2 regions of the Pseudovibrio sp. POLY-S9 genome follow, and region 1 is predicted to be linked to the other one. Evidence: predicted binding sites of a transcription regulator. Region 1 holds the regulator's gene; the other holds the start of a gene.
What was found. Region 1 encodes LexA, which represses DNA repair genes until DNA is damaged. Its sites were predicted from a motif close to TGTTCNNNNTGTGTTCNG; they were not measured.

Region 1 (10,168 bases):
AACCTGCGGGCCAGTTGGCTGACTTTGCTGCTGAAGCTGGTCAAGAAGACCATTGCCAGCACCCCCTTCTGTACCCTGTGTTGCTGAACCGGCAGGAACCTGATCAAGCAAAGAGCCTGGGCGCTCGTCATAACGAGCCAACAGAGAAAGAGCGAGTGAAGTAGCAAAGAAGCAGACAGCAAGAATCGCAGTACCGCGAGTCAGCACATTAGCTGTGCCGCGGCTGCTCATCACACCACCGCCGCCAATACCCAATGCGCCGCCTTCAGAGCGCTGTAGTAGAACCAGTGCTACCAGCGCCACGACGACCATCAGGTGGATAACAATCAGAACGGTTTCCATAGGTATCCGTAGGTTTAATGAATTCGTTAGTCGGCCTTCTAACCGAATTTGCTGCGCCTTTCTACCCTAAAGGCGCAGCAAATTGGTGGACTGCTAAGAATATTATAAAAAAACGGCTATTATTAGCCGCGATAAGCTTCAGCAATTCCAAGGAAATCCGTAGCTTTCAGGCTTGCGCCGCCAACCAGAGCACCGTCAACGTTTTCAACCGCAAGCAGCTCTTTTGCATTGGTAGGCTTAACAGAGCCACCATAAAGGATGCGCATTTTACCGCCAACATCACCACCAAACTGCTTGATGAGAGTCGCGCGAATAGAAGCATGAACCTCAGCAACGTCTGCTGGAGTTGGCGTCAATCCAGTGCCAATCGCCCAAACTGGCTCATAAGCAATTACAGTGTTTTCGGCAGTTGCGCCTGCTGGTACTGAACCCAGAACCTGTTTGGTAACCACGTCAAGCGTTGTACCCGCGCGACGTTCGCTCTCAACTTCACCAACACAAACAATAGCAACAAGGTCAGCGCGGTAAGCAGCTTCAGCCTTCTCACAAACGTCCGCATCAGATTCGCCATGATCTTCGCGTCGCTCGGAGTGACCAACAATCACAAACTTGCCGCCTGCATCACGGATCATTTCCGCAGAAATATCGCCAGTATGCGCACCGCTCTCATTTGCGTGGCAGTTCTGTGCGCCAATCGCAATTTTGTCTTGGGAAGCCAACTGCGCAACCAGCAATGCAGGTGGACAAATCAGAAGCTCTACATTTTCGGCAAGTGCTGAGTCGTATCCCGCGCCCATAGCTTCCAGCTCTGTAGCTGCAGCCTTGGTGCCATTCATTTTCCAGTTACCAGCAACAAGTGGCCGATTAGTCATTTGATCCGTTCCCCAAATATGAATTCCAAATTCCCAAATGGCCAAATTCCCAAATGGAATGTGTGCTCACTAGCAGAAAAAACACTTAAGTCCCATAGCGGATTACCGCTAGTACGATGAACTTCGTATCTCCTGTCGAATCTCACAGCCTTTATGGCGTGTAAACTTGCCCCAGGGCGAAAGGAACACTATTATCCGGCGGCCTTGCATGTGTGCGCGGGGAGACTGTCCCTCGCCTTCAACAAGAGAACGGATAAAATTATGCTCGACGCGCTGCGTAATAGCGTAGGTTCCTGGTTTGCAAAGATCCTGATCGGCCTTCTGGTCCTCAGCTTTGCAGTTTGGGGGATCGCTGACGTCTTTACTGGAATCGGCTCCACATCTGTTGCCTCAGTTGGCGACAAAGAAATTTCGGCTCAGGATTTCCAACGAGCTTATTCACGCGAGCTCGACCAGCTGTCACGCCGCGTCGGCCAGCCTGTCACTCAGGAACAGGCCGCTGCATTTGGCGTACCAGCTCAGGTTTTGGGCCGCCTCATCGCCGAAGCTGCGCTTGATTATGAAGCATCACAGCTGCGCATCGGTGTATCTGATGAAGCTATTGTCAAAACAATTCAGGAAACACCAGCATTTCAGGGTGTAAATGGTTACGACCGTAATCGCCTGAGCCAGGTACTTTATAATCTGGGCATAAGCGAAGACGAATTCGTGATGCAGCAACAGCTCGTCGCAGAGCGTCAACAGCTTGCAGAAGCCGTTATCGGCGGCATCGTTGTGCCGAAGGCAATGCTCGAAGCCTTCGACAAATACGCAATGGAAGAGCGCACTGTTGAGTACCTCGTGCTGCCACAAAGCTCTCTGACAAATGTTCCAGCTCCGACTGACGAAGAACTCGCTGCGTTTTTTGAAGAGAACAAAGGCAACTACAAAGCACCTGAATACCGCAGTGCCACTTTGATAGAGCTGACAGCAGACAAGATCGCAAAGCCGGAAAATGTGACTGAAGCGGAACTCGCTCAGGAATATGAGCGCACCAAAAACCGCTATCAGTCTCAGGAACAGCGCCGAATCTTCCAGATTTCCTTCCCAACCAAACAGGAAGCAGAAGCTGCTGTTGTTGAGATGGAGTCCGGCAAGACCTTTGAAGACCTCATGAATGAACGCGATCTGACCGAAAAAGATGTCGATCTCGGCCTCATGAACAAATCCGGCTTCCTTGATCAAAAAATTGCAGATGCAGCTTTCGCTCTCAAAGAAGGTCAGGCAAGCAACGTGGTCGAAGGACAGTTCACCAACGCGGCCCTCTTTGCCAAAGAGGTTAAGGCAGCTGCAGTACAGCCTCTGGAAGACGTTAAAGACGAACTACGCGGTGTCGTTGCTCAGGCAAACGCAGCCGATGAAGTAGAAGACCTCTTCAACGAAGTCGAAGACGCACGCGCAGGCGGCAGCACCTTTGAAGAAATCGCTGAGCGCTTTGATCTGGCTCTGATCAACACACCTTCATTTGACGCTTCCGGCAAAAACGAAGCGGGCGAAACTGTTGATCTTCCACAAGCAAGCGCACTGACCACAGCAGTCTTTTCAACCGATGTTGGCGTTGAAAATGATCCGCTGGAAATCGGCCGCACAGGTCACCTGTGGTACGAAGTGAAAAATGTCACCCCTTCCCGCGACAGAGAACTCTCTGAAGTGAAAGAAGCCGTGACTGCTGACTGGACTGACAACCGCACAGCGGAACTGCTGGAAGAAAAAGCTCAAGCTTTGATCGCAGAAGTCGAAGCAGGAAAGCCTCTTTCCGAAGTCGCAACGGCCGAAGGCCTGACAACAGCCACATCCGCTCCGTTCACCCGCAACGGCGGCATTGCGGAGCTTTCCGGCTCAGCTGTGACTGCAGCATTTTCCGGACCAAAAGGCACCGCCTCTCAAGTTCCTGGCAACAACGAAGACCGCATTCTTCTTGTCCTCACCGACACGACGTCTCCAGCCTTCATGACAGAATCTGAAAACGTGCAGCGCATTGACACTCAGCTGACAGGCGCGCTGGAAAGCTCCTTGCTCAACCAGTTCATCTCTCAGCTGGAGCAAACAGAAGGTGTCCGAGTAAATCAGACAGTCTTCAACCAGCTGACCGGACTGGATCGCCAGTAGACAAATCCTTGTCGAAAACAAGCCCGCCACACTTATAAGTGTGGCGGGCTTTTGTTTATCTCCTAGACAGCCCTCCGAAAGCTATCTAATAGTTAGCCCTTGTGTATGCTAAGGAATTACCTGAGAGATTGAGGGGGTTTTCGCCGTGAGCAATTTGAAAAATCTCATTGGAATTGTCGCTGACGGAAACACGTTGGACCGATCTCAGGCCCGCGAGGCCTTCGAGATCATCATGTCAGGCGCTGCAACTCCCGCACAGATCGGTGGCTTCCTCATGGCCTTGCGCTTGCGCGGCGAAACCATCGACGAAATTTCCGCAGCTGTAGAAACCATGCGCGCCAAGATGATCCCGGTGAAAGCACCAGATCACGCCATCGACATTGTTGGCACAGGTGGCGACGCATCCGGCTCCTATAACATCTCAACATGTACAGCCATTGTTGTGGCAGGCTGTGGCGTAACCGTTGCAAAACATGGCAATCGGTCCCTGTCCTCCAAATCCGGCTCAGCAGAAGCACTTGCCGAGCTTGGCATCAATCTGGATCTGGATGCGAACGGCATCAGCCATTGCATTCATGAGGCCGGTATCGGCTTCATGTTTGCGCCAAACCACCACAAGGCCATGCGCCATGTCGGCCCGGCCCGCATTGAGCTGGGCACCAGAACGATCTTCAACCTGCTAGGCCCGCTCGCCAACCCGGCAGGCGCAAAGCGCCAGATGACAGGCGTATTCGCACAGCAATGGGTTGAACCACTCGCTAACACCCTTCAGGAAATGGGCACCGAAAAAGCCTGGATCGTCAACGGCTCCGATGGAATGGACGAAATCACCACCACCGGAACCACCTTTGTCGCCGAACTGAAGAACGGAAACATCAACACCTTCACAGTGTCTCCTGAAGATGCGGGCCTGCCGCTTGCAAAAACAGAAGATCTGAAAGGCGGCGATCCAAAAGAAAATGCTCAGGCACTGCGCGAAGTGCTGCAAGGAGCAAAAAACGCTTACAGGGATATCGTCCTGCTCAATTCAGCGGCCTCCCTTATCGTCGCAGATAAGGTCTCCACCCTCGCTGAGGGTGTCCAGATGGCTGCGCATGCGATTGACCAAGGTGCAGCCCTTTCCCGACTGGACAAACTTGTTGAAGCCTCCGACGCTGCAACAGCTGCCAATATGAAACTCTAAGACCACGGATCCCATGTCAGATATCCTTAAGAAAATCGAAGCTTACAAACGTGAAGAAATTGCTGCTGCCAAAGCGCAAACTTCATTGGCTGATCTGAATGAGGCGATTAAAGCAGCAACACCAACACGCGGCTTTGCAGATGCTTTGAAAGCCAGACATGCGAATGGTGAGTACGCCCTGATCGCGGAGGTTAAAAAAGCCAGTCCATCCAAGGGGCTGATCCGCGCTGACTTCAACCCGCCCGCACTCGCGAAAGCCTATGAAAACGGTGGTGCAGCATGCTTGTCCGTATTGACAGACACACCATCCTTTCAGGGCAAACCAGAGTATCTCGTCGCAGCGCGCACTGAAGTATCTCTGCCAGTTCTGCGTAAAGATTTCCTTTATGACACCTATCAGGTTCATGAAGCACGTGCATGGGGCGCTGACTGTATTCTGATCATTATGGCAGCTGTTGACGACCAACTGGCCAAAGAGTTGGAAGACGCCGCATTTGAACTGGGCATGGATGCGCTTATCGAAGTTCATGACGAAGCTGAGTTGGAACGCGCACTGAAGCTCTCCTCTCCGCTTGTTGGCATCAACAATCGCAATCTAAAAACCTTCGAGACATCTCTGGAAACCAGCGAGCGGCTCGCACCACTGATCCCGCAAGATCGAATCATCGTTGGCGAGAGCGGCCTGTTCACTCCGGAAGACCTCTCCCGAATGGAAAACTCCGGCATCTCCACCTTCCTCATCGGCGAAAGCCTGATGCGTCAGGAAGATGTGGAAACCGCAACCAAAGCTTTGCTTAAACGCTAAAAATCAACTGCTTGGCAAAAGCAGACACCTGAACAAACTGTGTCCAGAGGCAAGAAAATGTCAGAACTTTCTCCAAAACTCACTCACTTAGATGACAGCGGTGCGGCTCATATGGTCGACATTTCGGAGAAAGAGGTTACCTCACGCATTGCCCGAGCAGGCGGTCAGGTAAAAATGCAGCCTGAAACTCTGGACATGATCCTTTCAGGCAACGCCAAGAAAGGCGACGTGCTCGCAACGGCGCGCATTGCTGGCATCATGGCGGCCAAGAGAACTCACGAGCTGATCCCTCTCTGTCATCCTCTGGCGCTTTCCAAGGTTCAGGTGGACTTCACACCCAACCCTGAACTGCCAGGAATTGAGATCGAAGTCTTTGCAAAAGTGTCCGGCCAGACCGGTATCGAGATGGAAGCACTTACAGCTGCCTCCGTTGCCTGCCTGACAATTTACGATATGGCAAAAGCCGTTGATCGCTCTATGGAGATCGGTGAAATCCGGTTGCTGGAGAAGAAGGGCGGCAAGTCCGGTCACTATCTGGCTGAGGAGGATAACTCCCAATGAACTTGATCAGTATTGAAGAAGCGCTGGACCGCCTCCTGAAAGATGTGAATCCGATCGGTACCGAGCAGCTTCCACTACTTGAAGCCGGAGAACGCATTCTGGCAGAAGATGTTGCTGCAACACGAACGCAGCCTCCATTTTCCGCCTCAGCAATGGATGGATATGCCGTCAAAGCTGCTGATACGGTCGATCCAGAGACTGCTTTGAAGGTCATTGGAGAAGTCGCTGCCGGGCATAACTTCGATGGCACGTTGCAAGCCGGAGAAGCTCTGCGCATCTTTACAGGTGCACCTGTTCCAGCAGGCGTTGACGCGATTTTGATGCAGGAAAACGCCCGCCGTGACGGGGATAACCTGTTTTGCGAGGAAGCCGTTTCTGTTGGTAAGTTCATCCGCCCAGCAGGCCTCGACTTCAAAGAAGGCCAGACCCTCCTGAAGGCAGGAGCTCCACTCGGCTTCCGTGAATTGTCTCTTGCAGGCGCTATGAACCACGCAACCTTGCCAGCGCGCAAAAAGCCAGTCGTTGCGATCCTCGCAAATGGTGATGAACTCGTCGAGCCAGGTCAGATACCAGGTCCGAATCAAATCATAGCGTCCAATCAGGTCGGCATCGCAGAATTCGTCAGAAACTGTGGCGGAACGCCAATGATGCTGGGCATTGCACCAGACCAGCCTGAGGAAATCACGGCACGCGTGAAACAGGCTATTGAAGCAAAAGCCGATGTACTGGTGACACTCGGCGGTGCCTCTGTGGGCGACCACGATCTCATTCAGGACGTACTGGGCGCTGAAGGCATGGAGCTAGGCTTCTGGCGCATCGCCATGCGCCCGGGCAAGCCCCTCATGGCCGGAGCCCTTGGCCCCATGAAAGTCCTCGGCCTTCCTGGCAATCCAGTCTCCAGCCTTGTATGCGCACTCCTCTTCCTTGGCCCGCTTCTGGATAAGATGCTAGGCCGCACGGTCTCTGTGACAAATCAAGGCGTTACCAAAGCAACTCTGGCAGATGATTTGCCTGCAAATGATATGCGCCAAGACTACCTGCGCACCAGTCTGGGCACAGACGAACACGGAGATCTGACAGCAACACCGTTTGGCAAACAGGACTCTTCCATGCTTGCTTTGCTGACAAAAGCAGATGCCCTGATCATTCGTCCACCACACGCACCAGCTGCAAAGGCAGGTGAAAAAGTGGACCTGCTCAAGCTACGCTAAATCCAGACATCAGAAGTGGGCAACCCCTGCCCACTCACCCACCAGAAACCAAATCCCCCAGTTCTAGCAGGGCTTAACCTCAACAAACCCATTGCAGAACACAATGAGAACAGGTAGAGTACGTTCGTGTTTTGTCCTTCCAATCGCAGAAGTTGAAGTCTTTCAGCTTCTTGGAATTACAAAACTGCGATTGGTCAGGAATGGCCGCTCACTTTCAATCAGCGCCTTAGGAGCGAACGGGGATAAAAGATGCTTACACAGAAGCAACACGAGCTTTTGATGTTCATCCATCAACGCTTGAAGGAAGCCGGTGTTCCGCCCTCCTTCGATGAGATGAAGGACGCGCTGGACCTCCGTTCCAAATCCGGCATTCACCGGCTGATCACAGCTCTGGAAGAGCGCGGCTTCATTCGCCGCTTGCCGAACAGAGCTCGTGCACTTGAAATCCTCAAACTGCCAGACTCCATTTCTCCGGGCCTGAAGCCTGCCGCCAAGGAAAAAGGCTTTGCACCTGAGGTGATTGAGGGCTCCCTGAGCAAGAAAGTAGCAACGCCGCCACCTCCACGCACCACATCACCAGACGAAGTGCCAACGCTGGAAATCCCGGTCATGGGCCGCATTGCTGCAGGCGTCCCAATCGAAGCAATCCAGACACAAAGCCATACCATCGCAATGCCTGCTGATCTGATGGGGCGCGGCGAGCATTATGCATTGGAAGTCAAAGGCGATTCCATGATCGATGCCGGTATCTTCGATGGGGATACCGTGTTGATCAAACGTGGTGACACGGCTGATAACGGCGAAATCGTTGTGGCGCTGATTGATGAAGAAGAAGCAACCTTGAAGCGCCTGCGCAAAAAAGGCGCCTCAGTCGCGTTGGAAGCGGCCAACCCCGCCTACGAAACTCGCATCTTCGGCCCGGGCCGCGTCCACGTTCAAGGCAAGATGATTGCGCTCTTCCGCCGCTATTAAATCATTGGTTGCCTGAGGCAATTTTGGATTCCAAGGTCTGCGCTGAGCATCATATGCCCAGCGCACTTTTTTTATTCTTTCCCCGCCCTTAGCGCCAGCTGAGAGCCAGATGTAAGCTGAACCTCGTTCTCCGAAAATCTTCTGGTCGATAACCAGCTCAGCCCGGCAAGCCGGAGGCGCCTGAACCTGTGTGATGACGATGGTGGCAAGATGGCAGTCAGCCTCCAAAACATCAACTGCTTTGGACTGCGCCAGCAGGATAGGTTCTGAACTTACCCTCTCTCCCTCCGCAGGCTGCTGAGGGAATATCTCAATCACACAGCCGCGCTCATCACAGGACCGATCTGAAGCCCTCACCTTGTGCTGCTTGAACGAACCCGCTGAACCCCCACCAGCGCGCAACAGGCTGTCAGCAGCAAACGACATACGCGAGGACGTCAGTCGAAACGCACCATCCTGCCCATAATAAGCAATGTGCTTGCCCGCATCCGCAATCATCAGATCAGGCGCCTTGCCACCGGCAAACATCAGGACACTCACCGTAAATGCCGGAAGTGAAAGCCATTTCAGGCGCAGCGGCATCACACACAGCACGACAATCGCTAGGATCACGAGCAGATACCCTGGAGCACTGGCAACCCCGAGACTGGTCAGCCCCTCACTGAGTGAGCTCACCCAGTAGGCAGCTTTCAGCACCAGCGCCAACCCAGCCTCCATCCCTTGCAGAAAGAACGCATCCGCACCAAACGGGATCGCCAGCAGGCTCAATAACCCAAGGGGCATAACCACAAAAGTCACCAATGGCATCGCAAGGATATTCCCCAGAACTCCATAAGGCGCAACCTGCTCAAAATGCATCGCCGCAACTGGCCCCGTGGCAGCACCTGCAATCAACGAGGTCAACGCACAAGCTAGAATCCACTTTAAACTTACACGACTAACCTTCTGAAACCATGAGACATTCCGTCTGCGCGAACTATCTCGATCACCGAGCAACCAATCCTTCCCAAGCATATAGGCTGAGAGCAAGGCGAGCACTGCAATGAAGGACATCTGAAACCCGGGAGCCAGAACCTCCTCCGGCCTCAGGCTCAAAAGCGCAAGGCAAGCCAGCGCCAGACCACGCAAACTGAAGGCCCGCCGACCAAGCAGACCCGCGCATAAAATCATCGCCGCCATCAAAAAAGCCCGCTGCGTTGCGACAGAAGCACCTGACAAACCAAGATAAACAATCGCCGCAATCAGCGCTGCCACGCTAGCGTAAACGTGAATATGTCCTTTCAGCGCAAGCGACTGGCTGAGAGACAAGATCAGGCGGGCACCAAGGAAGACCAGAGAAGTGACAAGACCCATATGCATACCGGAGATAGCGAGGACATGAGCAAGTCCGGCGTTGCGTAACGCATCCTTGTCAGCGGTGGCAAGGTAGTCTCGCTTGCCCACCAGAAGCGCAACAGCAAACGCACTTTCCGCGCTGTTATCCAACACCCGCCGGATCCGCTGTGCTATCCCACTACGCACACGCTCTATCCCTTGCAGAAAACTTGTGCCCTCTACGTGCGCTACAACAACCGGCTTGGAAAGCGCATAGCCAACCGCACCAATCCCACTGAAAAACGCAGTCCGGGCAAAGTCATACCCACCGGGGCGCACCGCACCTCCCGGCGGCAACAACCGAGCCTTCAGCTGCATCCTGTCCCCCATCACGGGTGCCTCTTTCATCCCCTTGATGCTGATCCGGATGCGATAAGAAAGAGGAGTTACGCCCTTCTGCGAAAGTGCGTTTACATCTGCAAAAATGACGGAGTAAGCCCCTTTGCCAGAATGCTTCACTCCAGCAACCACACCCTCTATTTTGCGTGTAACCGGGCGCTCCAGCGGGTCACCGCGCGCATACTCCACGCGCAAATCAGCAAGGAAGAACCCGGCTATAAAGAACAAAAGCGCAGTCAGACCAACCGTCAATCGACCACCCCTCCAACGACGAAAAGCAAATATTCCCAATAAGATAAAAGGAGTTCCGCTTAAAACGCTGTAAGGCTCCGCGGGGAGTGAGAAATAAACCAGCACACCA
Region 2 (10,168 bases), on a different contig from region 1:
TCGTGAGGTTATTGTCTCAGCAGGCGCTTTCCAGTCTCCGCAGTTGCTTATGCTTTCTGGCATTGGGCCAGCGGATGAGCTGGCGAAACACAACATTCCGGTCCTGCATGACCTGCCTGGTGTGGGTAAGAACCTGCAGGATCATCTGGATTACACCATCAGCTACCGCTCTAATAAAACGGATATGCTGGGACTGGGCTTGAAGCCGGGCATTCAGCTGATCAAGGAAATACTGCGCTGGCGGAAAGACGGCTCTGGCATAATTGCTTCTCCGGCAGCAGAGGGTGGGGCTTTTTTGAAGACCAACCCGGAACTGGACAGGCCTGACATTCAACTACATTTCGTCATCTCCATCATCGATGACCATGGTCGAAAGCTCTACGGTGGATACGGGTTTGGCTGTCACGTTTGCGTTTTACGACCAAAATCAACCGGGGAAGTTGGGCTCAACTCAGCAAACCCGATGGATGCTCCGCGTATTGACCCGAAATATCTGACAGAACCGGAAGACATGGATGTGTTGGTGAAGGGTATCCGCATGACACGGGATATTCTGGAAGGACCAGAGCTCTCGGATTATCGGGAGGACATGCTCTACGAGTTTGGCCGTGATGAGCGCAGCATCAAGCAAGCGGTGCGGGAGAGGGCGGAGACGATCTATCATCCTGTTGGCACTTGCAAAATGGGCGCAGATGAAATGTCGGTCGTCGGGCCGGACCTGAAAGTGCACGGACTGGAAGGCCTGCGAGTGATTGATGCTTCTGTGATGCCTTCGCTGATCTCAGGCAATACGAATGCGCCGACAATCATGATTGCCGAAAAGGCTTCAGATATGATCCTCGGTAAACCGGTTTTGAGTGCAGAACACGAGAGCGAACAGGTTTCGGCCTAAACAGCAAAAAGGCCGGTACGAACATACCGGCCTTCTAACGAGACAGTTCGGCGAATGGATTAAGCCAGCTCTGCAATCTTTTTGACAAGCTGGCGAGCGACTTCGTCCTTACCCATTTTCGGCCAATCTTCCACGCCGTTTTGGGTCACGAGACGGACGGTGTTGTTGTCGCCGCCCATGACGTTATTCTCTGGGCTGACATCGTTTGCTACAATCAAATCAGCGCCTTTACGCTCCAGCTTTCCGCGGGCGTTGTTGATCAGGTCATTTGTTTCGGCAGCAAAACCAACCACTAGCTTCGGTCGTTTGCCTTGCAAGTGCCCTACTGTTTTCAAAATATCCGGATTTTCGACAAGGCTCAGCGCTGGCGGCAAGCCTGTTCCGTCTTTCTTGATTTTCTGGTTGCTATCGTGAGCAACCCGCCAGTCTGCTACGGCTGCAGCCATGATCGCGATGTCAGCTGGTAAGGCACATTCAACCGCGGCCAGCATGGCGCTTGCAGACTCTACGCGGATTGTCTCAACGCCTTTCGGGTCTGACAGAACTGTTGGGCCTGAGACAAGCGTCACTTGCGCTCCAGCATTTGCCGCAGCTTCTGCAATGGCATAGCCCTGTTTGCCGGAGGACCGATTGGCGATGTAACGCACTGGATCAATTGGCTCATGGGTTGGGCCAGCGGTGATGACAATGCGTTTGCCCTTCAGGGGCTGTTCTTTGGGAGAAAGGAGATCTTCAATCGCGGCAACAATTTCCAGCGGTTCTGACACGCGGCCATAGCCTGCTTCGCCTTTTTCCGCCATCTCGCCTGCGTTGGGGCCAACAAAATTCAGGCCGTCCGCTTTCAACTGAGCAACGTTGCGTTGGGTGGCCGGGTGGCTCCACATTTTGGAGTTCATAGCAGGAGCAACGAGGACCGGTTTGTCATTGGCCAGCAATACGCAGGAGGCCAGATCGTCAGCCAATCCATGTGCCATCTTTGCCATGATATTTGCTGTAGCTGGGGCAACAACGACGAGATCCGCCTCTCGCGACAAGCGGATGTGGCCGACATCGTGCTCGGCTTCTCTGTCAAACAGCTCGGTGAAGACTGTGTCGCCCGTCAGCGCACCAACAGCAAGCGGTGTGATAAACTGAGAACCACCGTTGGTCAGAACTGCCCGAACCTTCGCACCTCGCTCTTGCAGGCGGCGGATCAGATCCAGCGATTTGTAGGCTGCAATACCGCCTGTGATGATAAGGAGAATGCGCTTATCTGAAAGCATTTTGAAACCACCTTTTGCGCAGGCTTGATCACCATCAGGCCCGCCAACTCATTTCCTGAGGTATTTCTATCCGTTTTCACTCCGGATTTCATTAGTTTCCTAAAGGCCTTTCGTCCCATTGGGTAAATCGCGGTAAAAGTGCAGCGCCTTCAGATCCTGAATTTTCCGGGATGAGGCCAAATTTCTTCTTCGGGCTTGTCAAATTGCATGAGTTCGATGAGGTTTCTGCCCTCCAGAATGAAGGCGACCCAAACGCCTTTGGCCGGACTTTCCGGAGACAAAATAACATTCTTACCTTGCAAAGCTTCGGTAAGGTCATCAACCACATAGGCAACATGAGGGGTTGTCTTGATTATCTCGGGGAGTGGGTTGTCATCATCAAAGTTCATCCACTCAATGGCATAGGGACCCTCAAAATAGCCTGTTGCAGTGAGTTTGAGGGTTTTGTTGTGGTGCGTTTCCGGCAGCTTTTCGCTGGTTGGAATACCGACATGATGAAAGCGTAGTTCCTGCATGGCTCCTTGCCTCTAATGGCGATTTTGCCAATGCAGATTAGGCTTTTTCGATCACCACAGCCCCAAGATAACAGGTGCAATTGGAGAGAGTTTTCAGAGCTAAACACAAAAAAGCCCCGCTCTTGCGAGCGAGGCTTTCAGCATCAGAAGTTCCAGAGCCTAGAATTGGCCGGAGAAGCTGCGAGGTGCTGGAGCAATTGGTTCTGCAGTTCTCTTGCCAGAAACAGCATAAACCGCAAGTCCACGGTCATTCAGGCCATCTTGCTGGAAGCGGAAGATACCATCAATACCGAGGAAACCATCACGATTGGTCAACACACGGTCAGAGAAACGATCAGGCCCAGCGGAGCGGACCAGTCCAGCGGCCAGAATGGTTGCATCATAAGCCAAGGACGCGTTGCGCGGTGGCTGGGAGCCGTAGGTTTCGCGGTAACGGGTCGCGAGACGCTCGAAGCTCTGGTTATCCGGACCCGGGAACCAACTGCCAACCATGACAGGGGACTGGAGGATGTCCGGTGTGTTCCATTGACCACTGCCGATCATCTTCACTTCACCAAGGCTTGCACCCATTTCGGTCATCACCTGCATCACAAACGGAGGAACACCGCCCCCTTCAGGAACAAACAGAGTGTCCACCTGCGAAATAGAGCGGCTCAGGCTGGCAACGCGGGCGCGGATGTCTTCAGCATTGCCCGGGATATAGCGCTCGATGGTGATGATACGGCCATTTGTTTGCCCAACAGCCTGACGGAATGCAGCTTCAGCCACTGCACCATAGGCATTGTTTGGCAACAGCGCAGAATAGGAACCGCGCTCTTGTTCTGCCGCGTAAGACACGATGCGGTTTACGTCAGATACTGGCAGGTAGCTGAGCAGGTACGTGCCCGGCTTTGCTGCATTGGTATCAGAGGAGAATGCAACGATTGGAACACCAGAGCGTCTCGCAACAGCGGAAGCCCCCTGAACAGCTGGGGCAAAAACCGGACCGATAAGGAGTTCTGCGCCTTCACTGATCGCCTGCTGAGCAGCAATGCTTGCACCCTGTGAGGTTCCGCCAGTGTCTTTTACGAGCAGCTGGATGTCAGCACCCTGAAAATCCTCAAGTGCAAGCTTGGCGGAGTTTTCGAAAAGAGTGGCAACAGAAGAAGCGGATTGGCCTTCGCCAGAATATGGCAACAACAGGCCAACACGAACAGAACCATTGCCAATGGCACGGCCTGAAACCAGTTGCGGCTGGCCGTTCGGGTTCAAATCAGGCTGAAAAGGAGTGTTCACCGATGAGAAGTTAGGTGAATTAACACAGCCAGCCAACAAGAAGGAGACGCCAAGTGCAGCCCCTGTCACAAGTTTGCGGAAGCTCATTCCACGCAGTGTGGCTGATCCTAAGCTCATGGATGCCCCATCTATTCCGAAGGCCGTTCGATCAATCCCTCATTTTGCAAGGGACGAAATCCGGCAATTTACATTTAGAACTCGTCGCGATTGTTCCCGCGCCATGCTCTAATCGATTATTTTACGCATACTCTTATCCGAAAACCGGACCCCACTTCTCGGAGATGCGCCTTAGTTTGGTTTATTTCTACAGATCCAACGCAGTTAATACAGCCTCAACCCAAGGAAATCCGCGATTTTTTTAAGGATTCTGTCAAAAACTCCCCGTTGTAATTAGTCATTTTGCGGTTTGTTGGTTAGATGTGCACTCTCTACTGTGCAAAACTTGCTCCATTCTGGAGCTTTCACGAGGCGACCATGGATCATTCCGAAGCTGCATCTGAGCGGAAATACTACATTAGCGAGCATTCGCTAACGGCTAAACGGATTGAACCGGGACTGCACATCGTTTCAACCCCAATCGGCAATCTGCAGGACATCACAATCCGTGCGCTGGAAACTTTGGCGGCTTGCGATCTTATTGCCTGCGAAGATACCCGTGTGACGGGTGTTTTGTTACAGCGTTATGGCATCCGCACGCAGATGATGACCTATCATGAGCACAATGCCCACAGACAACTGCCTAAGATTTTGGAGGCATTGGGTGCTGGACGAGCCGTTGCATTGGTTTCCGATGCTGGTACGCCGCTCATTTCTGATCCAGGTTTTCGGCTTGTAGGTGATGTGGTAGAGCACGGACACAAGGTGGTGCCAATTCCAGGTGCCTCAGCCATGTTGAGCGGTCTGGTTGGCGCCGGTTTACCCTCTGACACTATTTTGTTTGCTGGTTTTCTGCCCAATAAGACCCACGGCAGAAAGAAACGTCTTGAAGAACTGAGAGATATTCCGGCGACACTGGTGTTTTATGAGAGCCCTCACAGAGTTGGGGCTTCTCTTGTCGACATGACTGAAATTCTTGGGAAGCGTAAGGCTGCTGTTGCACGTGAGCTGACCAAGCGGTTTGAGACCTTCCAGCGTGGTACCCTTGCAGAACTGAGTGATTTCTATTCGGGGGATCGCCCTAAGGGAGAAATTGTTATTCTTGTTTCACCACCTGAAGAGCAAGAACTGACCGAGGTTGATGCAGACGAACTGTTGCTCGAGGCATTGAAAGAAATGCCAGTGAGCGCAGCAGCGAAGAAAGTCTCCAAAGCAACCGGGGTGGATCGAAAGACGATTTATACCCGTGCTATGGAGCTGAAAAATGCAGGAACGGCAGAAGAGCCCGAGAGCGACTAAAAGCAACCTTCTTAAGAAGCAGGCTGCTTATCGAAAAGGACTGCAGGCGGAGCTGAAAGCAGAGATGCTGCTTCGCCAAGCAGGCTGGCAGATTCTTGAAAGACGCTACAAAACCAAGCAGGGCGAGATCGATTTGATCGCCGAACAAGACCAGACGATCGTGTTTGTAGAGGTGAAAGCCAGGCGGGGTGTGGATGATGGCTTATATGCAATCACGCAACGCTCTCAACGAAGGATTGCAAATGCCGCCCGAGAATGGGTTTCGCATCACAACGATGTGGTTGGAAAAACCTTGCGATTTGATGCGGTTATTCTTCCCAAACACGGAGAAGCCCAACACTTTCCTAATCTTTTTGAAGCTGAAATTTTTTAGGAAACAAATATTTTATCGCAAAAATGTAGACAAATTGCTTTCTGACCCACATATCTGCAGCTAACATCCATTTTTATTTACATGGATTTCTATCCCAGCGTTATTTCAGGAGTGCCTCATGTCCCAAGCAGCTTCTTCTGGTGCCAAGCGGCCGCTTAAAGTCGCCGTACAGATGGACCATATCTCTACCATCAACATTGCGGGCGACAGTGCTTTTGCTCTGATGTTAGAAGCGCAGGATCGTGGTTATGAACTGTATCACTACACACCAGAGCGTCTGGCGCTGTGGGGTGAAAAGGTTATGTGCCGCGTTGAGCCGGTAACCGTGCGCGACGAAGCAGGCAATCACTTCAGTTTTGGTGAACCGCAGCGCGTTGACATGTCTGAAATGGACGTCATTCTGATGCGTCAGGATCCTCCATTTGATCTGGCTTACATCGCTGCGACCCACATTCTCGAAAAGCTTTCCGAGACAACGCTCGTTCTGAACAATCCAGTCTCTGTGCGTAATGCACCAGAGAAACTGTTTGTGACCCAGTTTGCGGACCTGATGCCACCAACGCTGATCACCCATGATCGCAAGGAGATTGATGAGTTCCGCAACATCCATAGCGACATCGTGATGAAGCCGCTGTTTGGGCATGGTGGAGCTGCTGTTTTCCGCGTGACCAAGGATGACCTGAACTATGGGTCTCTTTACGACTTCTTCTCCGTCACGTTTCGCGAACCTTGGGTCATTCAGAAGTTTCTGCCGAATGTGAAGCACGGTGATAAGCGGATTCTCCTGGTTGATGGTGAGTTTGCTGGTGCAGTAAACCGTGTGCCTGCAGAAGGTGACTTACGCTCCAACATGGTGCGTGGCGGATCTCCAAAAGACAGTGACCTGACCGAGCGCGAAAGAGAGATTTGCGCACGCCTTGGGCCGACACTGAAAGAGCAGGGACTCATTCTCGTTGGAATCGATGTGATTGACGGAAACCTCACTGAAATCAACGTGACTGCCCCAACTGGCATTCGAGCGATCCAGAAGCTGGGCGGGCCAGATGTAGCCGGTATGGTCTGGGATGTGCTTGAAAAAAAGCTGGAAGCCTAAAAAGTAACAAAAGCCCTGTTCTTCAACAGGGCTTTTCTTTTTCATCATGAACTCCGAGAATTCAGGTAGAGCTTCTTATGGGAGCTTTCGTATTTCTGAGTATTCAAGGCTTGTGTGTTTCTCATTCGTTCCTGCTTAATTACTACAATGATGATTAATTGTGGCCGCAGGAGTGTCAGGTGTTTGCTCGCATCTCTACCGTTTCCTTTCAGGGTGTCGACGCTGCAAATGTTGACGTGCAGGTCCAGATTAGCCCCGGATCCGTCTATTTCACTCTTGTTGGCCTGCCTGACAAGGCAATTGCAGAGAGCAAAGAGCGGGTTCGCTCAGCACTCATAGCCTCCGGCCTGGCGCTACCAGCCAAACGTGTGACGGTTAATCTTGCTCCGGCTGACCTGCCCAAGGAAGGATCTCATTATGACCTTCCAATTGCACTTGGCCTCTTGGTGGCGATGGGGGCACTGCCTGCGGAAGCTGTCGAAGGCTTCCTCGTACTAGGTGAGCTCTCACTGGATGGCAGCATTTCGCACGTAAACGGAGCCCTCCCAGCTGCAATCGCTGCTGTTGCAAACGAGAAAGGTTTGATCTGTCCGGCAAGTTGCGGCTCTGAAGCGGCATGGGCGGATGAGAACCTGAAGATTATGGCCGCGGGATCACTGGTTCAGCTCTACCGCGCCTTGAAAGGTGATATTACTCTTTCTGCCCCAAAACCGCGTAGCTCTCCACAAGTTGCCAGTTCACTGGACCTTGCCGATATTCGAGGTCAGGAAACAGCGAAGCGGGCACTGGAGATTGCTGCAGCTGGCTCTCATAACCTGATGATGGTTGGCCCACCAGGTTCTGGAAAGACCTTGCTCGCAAGCAGGTTACCCGCTCTTTTGCCACCGCTCTCAGCTCGCGAACTTCTGGAAGTATCCATGATCGCTTCCATATCAGGCGAGTTGGAAGATGGCGCTTTGAGCAATCAACGCCCCTTCCGAGCACCGCATCATTCTGCATCCATGGCCTCACTGGTTGGCGGAGGCATAAAGGCCAGACCCGGTGAAGTGTCCATGGCTCACAATGGTGTGCTTTTTTTGGATGAATTGCCAGAATTCGATAGTTCCGTTTTGGACAGCTTGAGACAACCTATTGAGAACGGTGTGGCAACGATTGTGCGAGCCAATTATCGCGTGAGCTACCCATCCATAGTGCAAGTGGTTGCTGCGATGAACCCTTGCCGTTGCGGGTATGCGGGAGAACCGGGACACACTTGCAGGCGAGGCGATAAATGCGCCAGTTCTTATCAGTCGCGAGTGTCCGGGCCATTCCTTGACCGGATGGATCTGCAACTACATGTTCCCGCGGTTTCTGCAAGAGACCTGATCAGCCCGCGCACTTCTGAGAGTTCGCAGGTGGTTGCTCAACGTGTTGCGCGTGCTCGTGCAATACAGCAAGCTCGCTATGCCTCTCTTGGGTTAGATATCACAGTCAACGCACATGCCAGTGCACGGACCATCGAGCAAATTGTTGCATTGGATCAAGGCAGTAAAGAGTTGATTGAACAGGCCTCCATACAATTTGGTCTTTCTGCACGTGGATACCATCGTGTTTTGAAACTATCACGGACAATCGCAGATATGGACGGGTCAGAGTCCGTTCAGCGTATTCACCTGGCCGAGGCCCTGAGCTTCAAACGCTCTTCAGCCTATTTGGCCGCTGCATAATCTGTTATATCCTACCAATTGAATTTTACTGATTAACCGAAATAGTTCGGGTGGAGCAAAAGCTGTGTTGAAACGGAGACTGAAAACTGAGGAGAGCACCCATGTTGTTACTCAGGCTCGCGTGTCTCTGATTAAGCAAAGCGAAATCACCGAGAAATCCTCCTTTGTTCTAAAGAGCCTCTCCATTTTCGTGGGCGTTATATGCTTGCTGATTGCGTTGTTGCTGACCGATTGGCAGTCCTTACAAGGTTTCTATGTTGTGTTGCTTGCTTTTGGAGCTGGCGCTGTCTTGTTTCGCCGGTTTCCAGCAAGTGATGTTATCGCACAAAGTTGGAAGACAGCTCAAATCCAGAGTGAAGTGGAGCAACTTGAAGACCCGTCTGAACTAGCTAGCGATACTGACTGGCAATTACGTGAAGCGGATGATCGGCATCGTTCCATTCTGGATGCGCTGGGCGCTATCGTGATCCGTTGTGATAGCAATGGGGTGGTGCTGTCCGTCAATGATGCAGGAAAACGCAATTTTCCGACTGGGTTTGGAGTTGAGATCGGAAGGGCTATACATCTGCCTTATGCCGAAGACTTTACTCCTGATCTTGAGGAAGGGGCTGCTGGGACTACTGAAGACGTTGCTTTGCGTACAAAACATGGCACCCGCTGGTATTCACTCCTGCGCCTGAGCATTCGCGATGGCAGCGGTGGAGCTCCTATCATTCAGTGGATCCTGACGGATGTCACAGATAGGCGACAAGCTGAGCAAAAGCTGCGAGAAGATCGCGACCATGCAGCAAATGCCAGCGAGGCAAAATCTCGCTTCCTTGCGATGGTCAGTCACGAAATTCGCACCCCCCTAAACGGTGTCTTGGGCATGGCAGATTTGTTGGATGACACGACAACCACTGCAGAGCAGCAAAATTACATAAATGCGATCAGAACTTCAGGCTCCACACTTTTGATGCTCATTGATGAGGTACTTGATTATTCCAAGATCGAAGCAGGAAAGCTGGAGTTGGAGACTGGCAATGTTGAGCTTGCTCCGTTAGTGGAACGCGTTGTGGAGCTGCTCTCTCCCAAAGCCCATGCAAAGGGATTGCAGATTGGTTCATTTATCAATCCAGCCGTACCAAAAACCATCCAGAGTGACCCCGCACGGTTGCAGCAAATCCTATACAATCTAGTTGGAAACGCGATCAAATTTACAGAAGAAGGCGGAGTTTCTTTAGTCCTGCAAGTCGCTACGGATACCACAGGCCATCATCTACTGGAGTTCGCTGTTCAAGATACTGGCCCCGGTATGGATGACGTTACAGCAGCTCGCATCTTCCGGGAATTTGAACAGAGTGAATATGGGCGTGACCGTAAGTTCGATGGAGCTGGCCTGGGCTTGGCAATTTCCAAACGACTCGCGGAGCTTATGGGAAGTTCTCTCACCGTTCAGAGCCAACTGGGTTGTGGCTCCACTTTCCTTCTTGAGATGCCAGTTGATGAGATTTCAGAGGACTTTGTAAAAGACCATGATAATCGTATCGCGATCATAACCAGTAATCAGATTGAGGCCGACCTCGTCTATAAAACGCTGAGCACAAGCGGTTACAATCACACCAAGGTTCTGGCAGCAGATGAACTTGAAGGTTTGCCTCTTACGACACAATTTGAC

Region 2: PPL9_RS13435 (YifB family Mg chelatase-like AAA ATPase) is a predicted target of LexA. The motif match lies at 6,921-6,938, and genes of this name have one in related genera.

Annotation. Positions count from the first base shown of each region.
Region 1 covers NZ_LCWX01000239.1:4,637-14,804, forward strand. The annotation lists gene secG (preprotein translocase subunit SecG) at 1-342, opposite strand, end outside; gene tpiA (triose-phosphate isomerase) at 465-1,214, opposite strand; gene PPL9_RS26390 (SurA N-terminal domain-containing protein) at 1,476-3,362, shown strand; gene trpD (anthranilate phosphoribosyltransferase) at 3,508-4,545, shown strand; gene trpC (indole-3-glycerol phosphate synthase TrpC) at 4,559-5,350, shown strand; gene moaC (cyclic pyranopterin monophosphate synthase MoaC) at 5,408-5,911, shown strand; gene glp (gephyrin-like molybdotransferase Glp) at 5,908-7,122, shown strand; gene lexA (transcriptional repressor LexA) at 7,372-8,094, shown strand; gene PPL9_RS26420 (ComEC/Rec2 family competence protein) at 7,990-10,168, opposite strand, start outside.
Region 2 covers NZ_LCWX01000145.1:251,706-261,873, forward strand. The annotation lists gene PPL9_RS13400 (GMC family oxidoreductase N-terminal domain-containing protein) at 1-892, shown strand, start outside; gene coaBC (bifunctional phosphopantothenoylcysteine decarboxylase/phosphopantothenate--cysteine ligase CoaBC) at 952-2,154, opposite strand; gene PPL9_RS13410 (hypothetical protein) at 2,304-2,669, opposite strand; gene PPL9_RS13415 (penicillin-binding protein activator) at 2,829-4,061, opposite strand; gene rsmI (16S rRNA (cytidine(1402)-2'-O)-methyltransferase) at 4,419-5,339, shown strand; gene PPL9_RS13425 (YraN family protein) at 5,305-5,712, shown strand; gene gshB (glutathione synthase) at 5,831-6,805, shown strand; gene PPL9_RS13435 (YifB family Mg chelatase-like AAA ATPase) at 6,985-8,511, shown strand; gene PPL9_RS13440 (response regulator) at 8,576-10,168, shown strand, end outside.